2 regions of the Cronobacter turicensis genome follow, and region 2 is predicted to be linked to the other one. Evidence: predicted binding sites of a transcription regulator. Region 2 holds the regulator's gene; the other holds the start of a gene.
What was found. Region 2 encodes Fur, which represses iron uptake genes when iron is present. Its sites were predicted from a motif close to ATAATAATGAGAACNACTATCAA; they were not measured.
Positions count from the first base shown of each region.

Region 1 (7,577 bases), 1.1 Mb from region 2:
CGTCGCGCCGATTTTCATCTGCCCGCCGAACGCTGATGACGATCTGCTGCGCCAGATAGCGTCTTACGGCCGCGGCTACACCTATTTGCTTTCGCGCGCCGGGGTGACGGGCGCGGAAAACCGCGCCGCGCTGCCGCTAAACCATCTCATAGAGAAGCTTACCGAATATCACGCAGCTCCCCCGTTGCAGGGCTTTGGGATCTCTGAGCCTGCGCAGGTCAAAGCCGCCATTGAAGCGGGTGCCGCTGGCGCGATCTCCGGCTCGGCGATCGTGAAGATCATTGAGAACAATCTAAACGATCGCGCGGCGATGCTTGACGCGCTGAAAACGTTTGTCCGCCAGCTGAAAGCGGCCAGTTTGCCCGCATAACGTTTTTCTTTAAAAAAAAGCGCGAGCCCTCGCGCTTTTTATTTCCCTGAATATCAGGGACATCCCGATTTTCATTCACAATTTTCCCTGCGAGTCCAGCGACACGATCGTCTTTTGAGCAAAATCTTAAGGCGGTCGTCGCATTCCTGACCAAAACTTATTCTCATGACAACGAAGCCCCGGCTGCAAACGCCACATGGTTTGTGGGCCCGCCGGAAGGGAAACGGCAGGTTTCGGTGACAGAAAGCGTTGGAGCCACGCACTGCGGCGCAGACGCCGCCCCGGCCGGATCGTCGGAGAATGTGTGGCAACTGACTTCAGACCATAAACCGCGTGAAAACGTAACGCGCAATCGCAGCCAGAACGGTCTGGCTGGATTACGGGAAAGGGTGGAGGTGAAGATGATTAACCAGCATATGATGAATAAAGCTCGCCGTGCAGCACGTGAAGCGTTAACCAAACGAAACGCCCGCAAATGGGATGAGGCCAACCGCATTATGCGTCAGGCTGCCGCCAGCGCGTTTAACTGACGTATGGTGCCGAAGGATGTTAAGTGCCGCAAGCTGCGAGACGCCGGTTTTCCGCTTCACCCGGCAGCAATAAAAAAACCAACCCGTCGAGGTTGGTTTTTTTATTGCTGAGAAACGCGCTGACGCGTACTCAGAAACGGTAACCCGCCGAGAACATAAAGACCCACGGGTCGAGACGCGTATCGATATTCTGCTGCTGACCGTTCGCTTTGAATTTCACGGTAGTGTCGATATCCATGTACCAGACGGACATGTTAATCAGCCAGTCTTTATTCACCATGTAATCCAGACCCACCTGACCTGCCGCGCCCCAGGAATCGTCAACGCTCAAATCGCTTAAGCCGCTTTTTTTACCGGTATCGTTAAAATCTTCGTCAAAGAAGGTGGTGTAGTTAATACCCGCACCGATATAAGGACGCACTTTGCTTTGCGAATCGCCAAAATACCACTGCGCCATTAAGGTGGGCGGCAGTTGGTGCACGGTCGCGAGATCGCCCGTCGGCCCGAGGCCCACTTTATGACGGAACGGCGTCGCCGCCAGCAGTTCCACGCCAATATTGTCGGTCGCCATATACGTAAAGGTCAGGCCGAGCTGCGTGTTGTTGTTGACCTTAAAGCCGCCCATACCCAGCACGTTGTCCGAGCCCTCTGACGGACGCACGGTCGCCGTACCCGCGCGCATAAAGAAATCACCAGCTTCATGCGCAGACGCCATACCCGAAAAACAACCCGCTAACGCCACCGCCACGATGAGTTTTTTCATTCCCGTTTCCCTTTTGTGGTTTTATTTGCCGGGTGAATATACTCACTACGAGTTAAGAAGTGATCCAACATAGATCACATTCGCGCTGCTAATTTAACATTCATTGATCTGAATTAATTTTTGCCAGCCTTGCATCGTCGATGAAATTGATTTCAGGTCAATTTTTCCCTTTCCGCAGCCCCAAAATATATCTCGCATGCCCTCTTGCAAGTCCTTCCAGGCGGGAATAATTTAGTTTCTTCACAATTTTGAAACGATACGTTGTTTAGTTGCAGGTGAATGATGAGCGATCTCAATCCGTGCATGACGTGCGGTGCCTGTTGTGCTTATTTTCGTGTCTCTTTTTACTGGGCCGAGGCGGATGACGCGGGCGGCCTTGTCCCGGCGGCGCTTACCGAACCGCTCACCCCTTTTCTGCGCTGCATGAGCGGCACCAACCAGAAACAGTGCCGCTGCGTGGCGCTGGAAGGTACGCCCGGCGAGGCGGTGCGCTGCACAGTGTATGAAAACCGGCCGTCGCCGTGTCGTGAGTTCGCCATGTCCGGCGAAGGCGGCGTGATTAACGAGGCGTGCAATCGCGCCCGCGCCCGCTACGGCCTGCCGCCGCTTCCTGACAATTCCTTACCTGCCGCGCCGCTTTACAGCGCTGCCACTGCGCCATCATCCAGGGTACAATTGCCGGCGGAATAATATCTGCCAACCCAAGGAGAGTGCATGTCTATCACGGCAAAATCCGTTTACCGTGACACGGGTAATTTTTTCCGCAATCAGCTGGTCACCATCCTGCTGATTGCGCTGCTTTGCGCCTTTATTTCCATGATCCTCGGCCACGCTTTTACGCCTGGCGCGGATCAACTGGCGATTCTTAGCGAGGGCGACGCGATGAGCAACAGCGCCAGCCTGTTCGAACTGGTGCAAAATATGACGCCGGAGCAGCAGCAGGTCCTGCTGAAAGCGTCGGCGGCGTCGACCTTTTCCGGCATGTTCGGCAATACGTTGCTGGTGGGCGGCGTGCTGCTGCTCATTCAGGCGGTGTCCGCCGGGCAGAACGTCAGCGCGCTGCGCGCCATCGGCGCCTCAGCCCCGCTGCTGCCGCGCCTGTTTATCCTTATTTTCCTGACAACCTTCCTGGTGCAAATGGGGATTTTGCTGGTGGTAGTGCCGGGCGTGATCCTCGCGATTCTGCTCTCGCTGGCGCCGGTGATGATGGCGCAGGATAAAGCCGGGATATTTGGCGCGATGCGCAACAGTATGCGTCTGGCGTGGCGCAATATGCGCCTGGTCGCCCCTGCGGTACTGGTATGGTTACTGGCCCGCACCGCCCTGCTGCTGTTTGCGCCCGCCTTTGCCGCGCTGACGCCGCAAATCGGCGCCGTGGTCGCGGGTACGCTGAGCAACCTGCTGACCGCGCTGCTCCTTATTTATCTATTCCGGTTGTATATGCTTATCCGGGAATAACCCTTCTGCCCGCGGCGATAGTCGCTCGCGGGCCTTCTTACGGAACCGATGTATGAAGCAGTTACTCGATTTTTTGCCGCTGATCGTCTTTTTTGTCTTTTATAAATTACATGACATTTTCTGGGCGACCGGGGCGCTGATCGTCGCTACCGCGCTGGCGGTGATTTTTAGCTGGTACAAATACCGCAAGGTCGAAAAAATGACCCTGGTGACTTTTGTGCTGGTCGCGGTGTTCGGCGGGCTGACTATCTATTTCCACAATGCGGAATTCATCAAGTGGAAAGTCACCATCATTTACGCGCTGTTTGCGGGTGCGCTGCTGATTGGCCAGTGGGTAATGAAAAAGCCGCTGATCCAGAGCATGCTGGGCAAAGAGATAACGCTGCCGCCACACGCCTGGTCCCGGCTTAACATCGCCTGGGCGCTCTTTTTCATCTTCTGCGGTCTGCTGAATATCTACGTCGCGTTCTGGCTTCCGGAAGCGGTATGGATGAATTTCAAAGTGTTCGCTATTCCCGGCCTGACGCTGGTCTTTACGCTGCTGAGCGGCGTTTACATCTACCGTCATATGCCGCAAGAAGAGAAGTAATCCTCCTGCTGTTTTGCTGAAAAAACGCCCCTGCGGTTAGCGCCCGGGGGCGTTTTTTTATGCGCGATTTCCCCCTCGCTCTAGTTATCCCACTTTTTTGTAAGCCATTACAGTCACATGCGCAATGATGAAGCAATTGTGGAGAAATCATGGAGAATTCCAGCTTTATATTGTAATGATAATTATTATCATTATCATGCGGACCAATGATTACATTTCTACACATAATGGAATAATTGATAATGTTTGAAAAAAAGCACGGGATTCGCACACCGCTGGCGCTGGCGGTAGCCTCACTTCTCGGTAGCGGCGCGACAGCGGCGCAGGCGGCTGACGTGGACGACGGCGATGTCATGGTGGTTCAGGCGACGGCTGAACAGGCGCTGAAACAGCAGCCCGGCGTCTCCATTATTACGGCGGATGACATCGAGAAAGATCCGCCGGTAAACGACCTTTCAGACATTATTCGTAAAATGCCCGGCGTCAACCTGACCGGCAACAGCGCCAGCGGCAGTCGCGGCAACAACCGCCAGATTGACATTCGCGGCATGGGCCCGGAAAACACGTTGATTCTGGTCAACGGCGTCCCGGTCAGCTCACGCAACGCGGTACGCTACAGCTGGCGCGGCGAGCGCGACACGCGCGGCGACACCAACTGGGTGCCTGCGGAAATGGTTGAGCGCATCGAAGTGCTGCGCGGCCCGGCGGCCGCGCGTTACGGCAGCGGCGCCGCGGGCGGTGTGGTAAATATCATCACCAAACGCCCGACCCGTGACTGGCACGGCTCCCTTTCGCTTTTCACCAACCAGCCGGAAAATGACAAAGAAGGCGCCACCCGACGCGCTAACTTCAGCCTGAGCGGCCCGCTGGCGGGCGATGCGCTGACGATGCGCCTGTACGGCAATTTCAACAAAACCGACGCTGACGATGACGATATCAATACCGCGCAGAACGGCTCTTACGCCGCCGGACGCGAAGGCGTGCGCAATAAAGACATCAACAGCGTTATCTCCTGGAAAATGACGCCGGAGCAGATCCTCGATTTTGAATATGGCTACAGCCGCCAGGGCAATATCTACGCAGGCGACACGCAGAACAGCAACAGTAACGCCAGCCCGAACGGTCTCATTCCTTTGCTTTACGGCCACGAAACCAACCGGATGTATCGCCAGAGCTATGGCATTACCCATAACGGCATCTGGGACTGGGGCCAGTCGAAAACCGGCTTCTATTATGAGAAAACCAATAATACCCGTCTTCAGGAGGGCACCACTGGCCGCGTCGAAGGCATGATAACCAATGAGAAATACACTACCAGCCGCCTGGAAAACTATCGCGCCAGCAGCGAAATCAACGTGCCGCTGACGTGGCTTGTGGATCAAACCGTCACGCTCGGCGCCGAATGGGATCGTGAGGAGCTTGACGATCCGGCCTCCATGCAGTCCACCAATGCCAGTAACATCACCATTGGCGATATTTCCGGCGACGCCGCCTCGCGCAGCAGTAAAAACAGCGCCACCACGGGCGCGGTCTGGCTTGAAGATAATATCGACGTGCTGCCCGGCACCGCCGTTATTCCGGGGCTGCGTTACGATCACCACAACCAGTTTGGCGGCAACTGGAGCCCGAGCCTGAACCTGTCTCAGGAGCTTGGCGATAACGTGAAGCTGAAAGCCGGTATCGCGCGCGCGTTTAAAGCGCCAAACCTGTATCAGTCAAGCAAAGGCTATTTGCTCGCCACGCGCGGAAACGGCTGCCCGATTGGCGTGAGCGGCAGTTGCTATCTCCTTGGCAATGACGAGCTCAAGCCGGAAATCAGCATCAATAAAGAGATTGGGCTGGAATACACCCAGGATAGTTTTGACGCGGGCCTGACCTGGTTCCGTAATGACTACCGCAACAAAATCGTCTCCGGCGAGCGCGTGGTGGGATTTGCGTCTAACGGCAACAATATTCTGCGCTGGGAAAACGGCGGTAAAGCTGTGGTGGAAGGTCTTGAAGGCAACCTGACCATTCCGGTAATGAAAGACACGCTGAGCTGGCGCACCAACGCGACGTATATGATTAAGTCGGAGATGAAAAAGAACGGCAACCCGCTGTCGGTTATCCCGAAATATACCGTTAATACGATGCTCGACTGGCAGGTGAATGACAAATTCTCCACCAACCTGAACTGGACCTTCTACGGCCGCCAGAAACCGCGCCAGGCCGCTGAAATTCGTGTTGAAGGCGACGGCAATCTTTCCCGTAAAGAAGTGGGCGCCTATTCCATCGTCGGCGTGGGCGTTAACTATGCGCTGACGAAAGATCTGCGCCTGAACGGCGGAGTCAGCAATCTGTTCGACAAAACGCTGTACCGCGAAAACGAAGGCGCCTCCACGTATAACGAACCGGGCCGCGCGTACTACGCCGGTGTAACGATGTCGTTCTGATAAATGCAGGGGGAGGTTCGCGCCTCCCCTTTCACCACAGCAAGATAGCCCCGCTTTCCCCGTTTTTTCCAGCCTTTACCCGCCCGCAACCGATGTTATTATACCGTCGCTTCGCGCTCTTCGGGCGCAAGCCATTCACTGATAACACTAGCTGAGAAGCCCCATGACGACAGAGCAAACCACGCCTCAAGGTGAACTGGTTTTACGTACCCTGGCGATGCCCGCCGATACCAACGCCAATGGCGATATTTTTGGCGGCTGGCTGATGGCCCAGATGGACATTGGCGGCGCGATCCTTGCCAAAGAGATAGCCCATGGCCGCGTGGTGACGGTACGCGTTGACGGCATGACGTTCCTGCGCCCGGTCGCGGTTGGCGATGTGGTGTGCTGTTATGCCCGTTGCGTGAAGCGCGGCAATACATCGGTGACGATTAATATTGAAGTGTGGGTGAAGAAGGTTTCTTCCGAGCCGCTTGGCCAGCGCTACCGCGCGACCGAGGCGCTGTTCATTTATGTTGCGGTCGATGACAACGGCAAACCGCGCCCGCTGCCGCCTGTGGCGTGACGACGTAAAAAAGCCAGAGACAATGCTCTGGCTTTTTTTCACATGCAGCGTTACTGCATGGTGGCGCCGCCATTGATGCGGAACACGATATTCACAATCAGGCCCGTGCCGGGCTTACCGGCTTCGTAGCGCCATTTGCGCATCGCCTGTTTCACTTCGCGCTCAAACATATTGGCGGGTTTAGCGGACAGGATCTGTACATTTTCCACGCTGCCATCCGCCGCCACATCAAACTTCACGCGCACCTGCCCTTCCATACGCAGCGCATAGGCGCGCGCCGGGTATTGCGGCTGGTTGCGGCTTAACGCGCGCGGGCCAGCGGGCGCGACATTCGCAGGCGCGGCCGGTGCCGGGCGCGACGCCGTCGCGGTAGTGCGCGTCGGCGTATTATTCTCAAACGGCGACGCCGGGCGAGGTTCGGCCGGTTTCACTTCCCGCTTCGCGGGCTCCTCCACCTTTTTCACCGGTTTAGGTTTCGGCTTAGGCTTCGGTTTCGGCTTCGGTTTTTCGATAACAACCGGCGCCGCTTTCGGCGGCTCCGGCACCACCTCGGGTTCCGGCTCAGGCTCTGCCACAGGCTCCGGCGGCGGCGTTACGACTTCAGGCTTCGGCGGCTCCAGCGATTCAGGCGCGACCATCGTTACTGAAATCGGCTGCGATGGCGCAGGCATTTCAACCACCTGATTTGCCGAGGTATAAAGCACGGCCGCCGCCACGATGGCGCCGTGGATCGCGACGGACAGTAGCGTCGGCCACGGAAAACGGCGAGGCATATCAAGGGTCATGGAAGTCATAGTCGTTTCACTGAATGAATGAGAGCTTAATTTTAAATGCAAATAGCAATCATATTCAACAAGTCAGCCCGGTTCC
Region 1 is NZ_CP165997.1:1,887,879-1,895,455, reverse strand. Features, by position in the region: gene trpA (tryptophan synthase subunit alpha) at 1-370, shown strand, start outside; gene AB8W27_RS09115 (hypothetical protein) at 772-900, shown strand; gene ompW (outer membrane protein OmpW) at 1,031-1,663, opposite strand; gene AB8W27_RS09105 (YkgJ family cysteine cluster protein) at 1,946-2,353, shown strand; gene AB8W27_RS09100 (YciC family protein) at 2,378-3,121, shown strand; gene AB8W27_RS09095 (septation protein A) at 3,174-3,710, shown strand; gene AB8W27_RS09090 (TonB-dependent siderophore receptor) at 3,953-6,142, shown strand; gene yciA (acyl-CoA thioester hydrolase YciA) at 6,306-6,707, shown strand; gene tonB (TonB system transport protein TonB) at 6,758-7,501, opposite strand.
Region 1: the regulator Fur is predicted to act here: its motif matches at 3,886-3,908, upstream of AB8W27_RS09090 (TonB-dependent siderophore receptor).

Region 2 (7,577 bases):
CGCAAGGTGAAAGGCGTGATCCACTGGGTCAGCGCGGCGCATGCGATGCCGGTTGAGATCCGTCTCTATGATCGTCTGTTCAGCGTGCCGAACCCAGGCGCGGCGGAAGATTTCCTGGCGACCATCAATAAAGCATCGCTGGTGATTAAGCAGGGTTATGCTGAGCCGAGCCTGAAAAACGCCGAAGCGGGTAAAGCCTGGCAGTTCGAGCGCGAAGGTTATTTCTGCCTCGACAACCGCCATGCAAACGGTGACAAACTGGTCTTTAACCGCACCGTTGGCCTGCGCGATACCTGGGCCAAAACCGGCGAGTAACGACCCGCATGTAACACGACGCCGCTCATGAGCGGCGTTTTTTTTATCTTTTAAATCAGCCTGTTAACCTCATCAAAATATTCGCGACGCGAATTAATTCATACAGTTATTATCAAATCTGCGTCTGCTATAAAATCTTTCCTCGCTATTTTTCTCTTCTAAAAATAATGAAATCGCTTTCATTTTATATTTTTACCTAAAAAATATTCGTTTTATCGCATTTAAAACCAGTTAAATGAAAATGTTACAAAATGAAAAATATTTTGTGCGCTGTGTCATAAAGCCACGAAATTTCAGGGGATTAAGATTGATAATTCGCGTCGCGAAAAATAGTCTTGGGATGCTGATTTCGGGGGCACTCCGTCAGCGCTTTTAATTTTTGTTTTTTCATTCGCTGTACGCGCTTTGCGCGACGCGAATTTTTTACGTCAAAGAGGAATTTCACATGCGTTCGTTGAGATACAAACGTAGCGGCGTCGCGCTGGCTGTCGCCAGCGTCACGGCGCTGGGCGGCCTGTGCAGCCCGCCCGCCGTACACGCGGCAGGCTTTATTGATGACTCCACGTTAACCGGCGGCATCTATTACTGGCAGCGCGAGCGTGACCGCAAAGATGTCGTGGCAGACAAATATAAAACTAACCTGTCGCACGCCACCTGGAACGCGAATCTCGATTTCCAGTCAGGGTTCGCCGCCGATATGTTCGGGCTCGACCTCGCCGCGTTCACGGCCATTGAAATGGCGGAAAATGGCGATAGCGGCCACCCGAATGAAATCGCGTTCTCTTCCAGCAACAAAGCCTACGATGAAGACTGGTCCGGCGATAAAAGCGGCATCAGCCTCTATAAAGCGGCGGGAAAATTTAAATATGGCCCCGTCTGGGCGCGGGCAGGCTGGTTGCAACCGACAGGCCAGACGCTGCTGGCGCCGCACTGGAGCTTTATGCCCGGCACGTATCAGGGCGCCGAAGCCGGGGCGAATTTTGATTATGGCAAAACAGGCGCGCTGAGCTTTTCGTACATGTGGACCAACGAATACAAGTCGCCGTGGCATCTGGAGATGGATAAATTTTACCAGAACGACAGAACCACCCGCGTGGATTATCTCCACTCCATTGGCGCGAAATATGATTTTAAAAATTCGCTGGTGCTGGAAGCGGCTTTTGGTCAGGCCGAGGGCTATATCGACCAATATTTCGCGAAAGCAAGCTACAACTTCTCTCTTGCCGGCAACCCGCTCTCTACCAGTTATCAGTTTTACGGCGCGCGCGATAAAGCCAGCCATGGCAGTATCAATGATATCTACGACGGCACCGCCTGGCTTCAGGCGCTGACGTTTGGCTATAAAATTGGCGAGGTCGATCTGCGTCTGGAAGGCACCTGGGTGAGCGCCGAAGGGCAGCAGGGCTACTTTCTGCAGCGCATGACGCCCACTTACGCCTCCTCTAACGGTCGGCTGGATATCTGGTGGGACAACCGCTCCGATTTCAACGCCGATGACGAAAAAGCCGTGTTCTTCGGCGCGATGTATGACCTCAAAAACTGGAATCTGCCTGGTTTCGCGCTCGGCGCCTCGTATGTTTACGCCTGGGATGCGAAACCTTCCACGCTTCCGACCACCGACGGTTACTACGATCCCAACTATCGCCTGAAAGAATCCGCTTACAGTCTGGATGCGGTTTACACCCTGCAGGATGGCCGCGCCAAAGGCACGATGTTCAAACTGCATTTCACCCAGTACGACAACCATTCTGACATCCCGAGCTACGGCGGCGGCTACGGCAACATCTTCCAGGATGAACGCGACGTGAAATTTATCGTCACGGCGCCGTTCACGATTTTCTGATTGCGCAGGGGCGCGCGCAGGCGCCTTACATAAAGGGCAGTGAAAAGGACACGATGATGAAAAAATTACAGGTCAGTCTGTTAGCGGGTGCGGTAATGGGGCTTTTTTCCGGTACCGGCGCACAGGCGTCAACGGCAGAACACATCAGCCAGTTTGGGCTCAATTATGCGATTACCGACAATCAGGCCGCGCAGCACGGCACAGACTGCGCGGCGCTGGGCGCCGACTGGGCGTCATGCAATAAAGCGGTTATCACGCTCACCAATCCAGGCGATGCGGTAACGGAAAAAAACTGGACTATCTGGTTTCACAGCATTCGCCAGATCCTCAAAGTCGATAACGATCAGTTTAAAGTGACCCACGTGATGGGCGATCTCCACAAGCTTGAGCCGACGGACAAATTTACCGGCTTCCCGGCGAAAGCGTCGGTGGAGATCCCGATTATTAATGAGTACTGGCAACTGTTTATCACCGACGTATTGCCGCGCTGGTATGTCACGGCAGACGACGGCGCGCCGAAGGTTATCGCCAGTACCGATACCGAAACGTTAACTGACTTCGTCAGCCCGCTAAAAGATCAGTGGAAACGCACGGCGGATGATAAAAACATTCTGATGACCGCCGAAGCGCGATTCGACAAAAACAGTGACGTCAAAACCCTGAATGCAGAGCATCTGCGCGGGCAGATCGTGCCTACGCCGCGCCACGTTGAAGTACACGGACAAAACGTCTCACTCGATAAGGGCGTTCAGCTCTTTCTCTCCGCACTGGATAAACCCGCGCAGGAGGCGATTACCGCCCGTTTTGCGCTGCTCGGCGTGAAAACCGACGCGGGGTATCCGGTGCGGACAGCCATCGACAGCAAGGCGTTTACCGGCAAAGAGGCGGTGTCCGGCGCGTATCAGCTGCATATCGGGCCACAAGAGACGACGATTACCGGCTATGACCGCGCAGGCGTTTTTTATGGGCTGCAATCGCTGCTCTCGCTGATCCCGGCGGAGGGCGCCAGGCAGATAGCGACGCTGGACGCCCAGGACGCGCCGCGTTTTGACTATCGCGGCATTCACCTTGATGTGGGGCGCAACTTCCACACCAAAGCGGCCGTGCTGCGTCTGCTTGACCAGATGGCGGCCTATAAGCTCAATAAATTCCACTTCCATCTGAGCGATGACGAAGGCTGGCGTCTTGAAATACCGGGTTTGCCGGAACTGACTGACGTGGGCGCGAAGCGCTGCCACGATCTCAGCGAAAAAACCTGCCTGCTGCCGCAGCTCGGCTCCGGGCCGGACACCAACAATAACGGCAGCGGGTATTTCACGCGTGCGGATTATATTGAGATAGTGAAATATGCCGCTGCGCGCCAGATAGAAGTGGTCCCGGAAATCGATATGCCCGCGCACGCCCGCGCGGCGGTTGTCGCGATGGAAGCGCGTTACGACAAACTGGAAAAAGCGGGCAAAACCGAAGAGGCGAATCAATATCGTCTGCTCGATCCTGACGATACGTCGGTCACCACTGGCGTGCAGTACTACAACCGCACCGGCTACCTCAACCCATGCCTCGACTCGTCGCGCCGCTTCGTGGATAAAGTGATTGGCGAGATCCAGCAGATGCACAGAGAGGCCGGACAACCGCTCAGCACCTGGCATTTCGGCGGCGATGAGGCCAAAAATATCTACCTCGGGGCGGGCTATACGGACAAAGCGAAACCAGAGGCCGGAAAGGGGATTATCGACCAGAGCCGTCAGGACAAGCCCTGGGCGCGCTCGCCGGTATGCCAGAAAATGGTGCAGGACGGCGTAGTGACTGATGTCGACCATCTTTCCAGTTACTTTGGTATTGAAGTCAGTAAGCTCGTCAAAGCCCACGGCATCGACACCATGCAGGCGTGGCAGGATGGCCTAAAAGATGCGAAAGACGTCAGCGCGTTTGCTACCTCGCACGTCAACGTCAACTTCTGGGATACGCTCTACTGGGGCGGCTTTGATACGGTGAACGACTGGGCGAATAAAGGTTTTCGTGTCGTGGTCTCTAACCCGGACTACGTCTATCTCGATTTCCCGAACGAAGTGAATCCGGCGGAGAGCGGCTATTACTGGGGCACGCGCTTTAGCGACGAGCGCAAGATTTTCAGCTTCGCGCCAGATAACCTGCCGCAAAACGCAGAGACTTCCGTTGATCGCGATGGCAATGCATTCAGCGCCAAATCCGACAAGCCGTGGCCGGGCGCGTATGGCCTCTCGGCGCAGCTCTGGAGCGAAGTCGTGCGCACCGATAAGCAGATGGAGTACATGATGTACCCGCGTCTGCTGGCCGTCGCGGAGCGCGCCTGGCATCGCGCCGCCTGGGAGCAGGATTATCAGGCGGGTCGCGAATATAAAGGCGGCGAAACGCATCTGGTGGATGTGAAAGCGCTGCACGACGACTGGACGCGCTTTGCGAACCTGACCGGCAGCCGCGAACTGCCGAAGCTTGAAAAAGCGGGCGTGCAGTTCCGTTTACCGGTGCCCGGCGCGCGCGTTAAAGAGGGCGTGTTGCGGATGAACATCAGCCTGCCTGGCGTCGCAATGGAGTATTCCACCGACGGCGGCGCGCGCTGGCAGCGTTATGACGCCGCGAAGCCGCCACGCGTCGCAGGCGCGGTGCAGGTGCGAAGCGTCAGCAGCGACGGCAAACGTTACAGCCGTGTGGAGAATGTACAGCTGTAACCCGGCGTAATAAAAAGCCAGCCTCCGGGCTGGCTTTGTTGTGTGGGGCGCCGTGCGTGTTACAGCGTGTCCGGCAGATGATGAACCGCGACCAGCTTGCCTTTACTGATTTCAATATTTTTCGCGCTGCGTAATTGAGAAAGGGTTTTCATCACCATACTGCGGGAAAGATTAGTTTTTTTAACAATATAATCCGCCACGTTAATGCGGTTACGCATGAACTCATCCATCGCCGCCAGGCAATCGATATTCGCTTTAATCATACTGAAGCTGTTTCTACCGATCATGATTTCTTCGCGATAGCAAAGTATATTAATAATCCATGAGGACAAAATAAGCAGATGTAACTGGCAGTGATTTTTTTCAATTTCCTGCATGAAATAATCAAAAGGAATTAACTGATAATGACATTCAGAATCAGCCTGTAATTTTGCGAATTGGGATTTACCTAAATTCCTGGCGAGACCAAGAACGGAAGGCGCGCTGCTTTTTTCCAGCAGCAGCCGGTCGCTCTGGCGCATCAGAGAGAACTGACCACCGCGAATGATGCAGATCTCCCCGTCCCGCAGGGGAATGAGCGTATTTTTTTCTGCGCGAGACCAGTTACCGTAGCTATTGAAAATATCCGCGATACGGTAAATCTCAGCAAGCGGTTTAGGGGGTAAGACCATATTGGTTACCTTATATAAAATAGAATTAAATCGTTGCTGTATCTTAATGGATGCTTTTTTATTGCTGCAATAAGGGGCAGGGGAGATAAAAGGAAGAACAGGGGTAATCTTACGTCTAAACGATTGACCGGTAAAGATATTTATATTTTCTGAATTTCCATTTAATAAAATATAAGTAGCTTAATTAAGCATTGTGCGCTGTATTAAAACACCATAAATTTTATTTTTATCTAAAAAAATACATTTGTATTTTCAGGGGAAGGTTTTCAGAGAATAAAAAAGCCGACAGATGTCGGCCTGGGTTATGCAGCGTGGCGAACGTTATTTGCCGCCAGCCTCGTGCGCGTGTTCATTTTCGCGGCAGTCGCCATCCGCACAGTGCCCGTACAGATAGAGGCTGTGGTTGGTCAGGCGGATGCCATGACGCGTTGCGATTTCACGCTGACGAGCTTCAATGGAGTCATCGCTGAACTCGATCACTTTGCCGCAATCGAGGCAAATCAGATGATCGTGATGATGCTGTTGCGTCAGCTCGAAAACGGATTTTCCGCCTTCGAAATTGTGACGGGTGACGATGCCGGCATCGTCGAACTGGTTAAGTACGCGATAGACCGTGGCAAGGCCAATCTCTTCACCCATGTCAATCAGACGCTTATAGAGGTCTTCCGCACTGACATGATGATTGACCGGTTCCTGCAGCACTTCGAGGATTTTTAATCGAGGAAGCGTGACTTTCAGGCCGGCCTTCTTTAATGCGGTATTGTTGTCAGTCATGCGGAATCTGTCCTGTTGCTTAACGACTCGCTCCGGAAGGAAGCGATACATCGGATACGCCGAAGATGAATGCGTCTCATTATAGAACTGACATGCCTAAATGAAAACCGCAAGCGTCCGGCAAAAAAGAGCTTAAAAATCGTGGACCAGCCAGCGTTTTTCACGTGGAGGGCCTGATAATTAAGGAAGCCATTGTACAGCTTAGCGAGGGAAAGTTAAAAATTTGTAGCAATTATTTTCATTGCTTTTATCTATCAAACGGCGCGGACATCCGCCCGCGCCATGTATCTCAGGCGTTGATGATTTCCTGCAGATGCAGTTCTTCAGAAACCTGTTTGACCCATTTTTCAACGCGTTCTGCGGTCAGCTCAGGCTGGCGGTCTTCGTCAATCGCCAGACCGACGAAGTGATCGTCGTCCGCCAGACCTTTGGAGGCTTCAAAGTGATAGCCTTCGGTCGGCCAGTGACCAACGATGGTCGCGCCGCGCGGCTCGATAATGTCGCGAATGGTGCCCAGCGCGTCGCAGAAGTATTCAGCGTAATCTTCCTGGTCGCCGCAGCCGAAGAGCGCGACAAGCTTGCCGTTGAAATCTATTTCTTCCAGCGTCGGGAAAAAATCGTCCCAGTCGCACTGCGCTTCGCCGTAATACCAGGTCGGAATGCCAAGCAGAAGAATATCGAATGCTTCCAGATCTTCTTTGCTGCTTTTAGCAATGTCATGCACTTCAGCAACGTCTTTCCCGAGCTGTTTCTGGATAATTTTTGCGATATTTTCGGTATTGCCGGTGTCGCTGCCGAAAAAGATGCCTACGATTGCCATAAGAAGAATAACCTCTTGAATCTAAATGTGATGGTGCTGGCATAACGCCCACAGATAGGGCAATCATAGCAGAACAAAAGAGGGTGCGGAAACGGTATCAGGCGCCGGGTGCACTCTCTGCTACATTGCCCCGTCCTTTTGGGTAAAAATCAGACCAGACCTTACTCCTGCAAGGCTTTCAGCTGAGCGAGCAGCATCGCTTCTATCAGCTCGCTACGGCTGATATTGCGCGCCTGCGCGAGATGGTTCAGCGCGTCTACCGCGTCGGCGTTCAGCTTCAGCTCGACGCGCTTAAGCCCGCGAACTTTGTCACGCTTAAGCTGGTTGCGCTTATTGATGCGCAGCTGTTCGTCGCGCGACAGCGGGTTGGTTTTCGGTCTGCCCGGACGGCGTTCATCCGCGAAGAGATCGAGCGTTGTGCGGTCCGTTTGTTCTTTTGCCATGGT
Region 2 is NZ_CP165997.1:2,993,697-3,001,273, reverse strand. Features, by position in the region: gene glnS (glutamine--tRNA ligase) at 1-315, shown strand, start outside; gene chiP (chitoporin) at 761-2,158, shown strand; gene AB8W27_RS14285 (beta-N-acetylhexosaminidase) at 2,215-4,866, shown strand; gene AB8W27_RS14280 (helix-turn-helix domain-containing protein) at 4,926-5,537, opposite strand; gene fur (ferric iron uptake transcriptional regulator) at 5,859-6,311, opposite strand; gene fldA (flavodoxin FldA) at 6,601-7,131, opposite strand; gene ybfE (LexA regulated protein) at 7,293-7,574, opposite strand.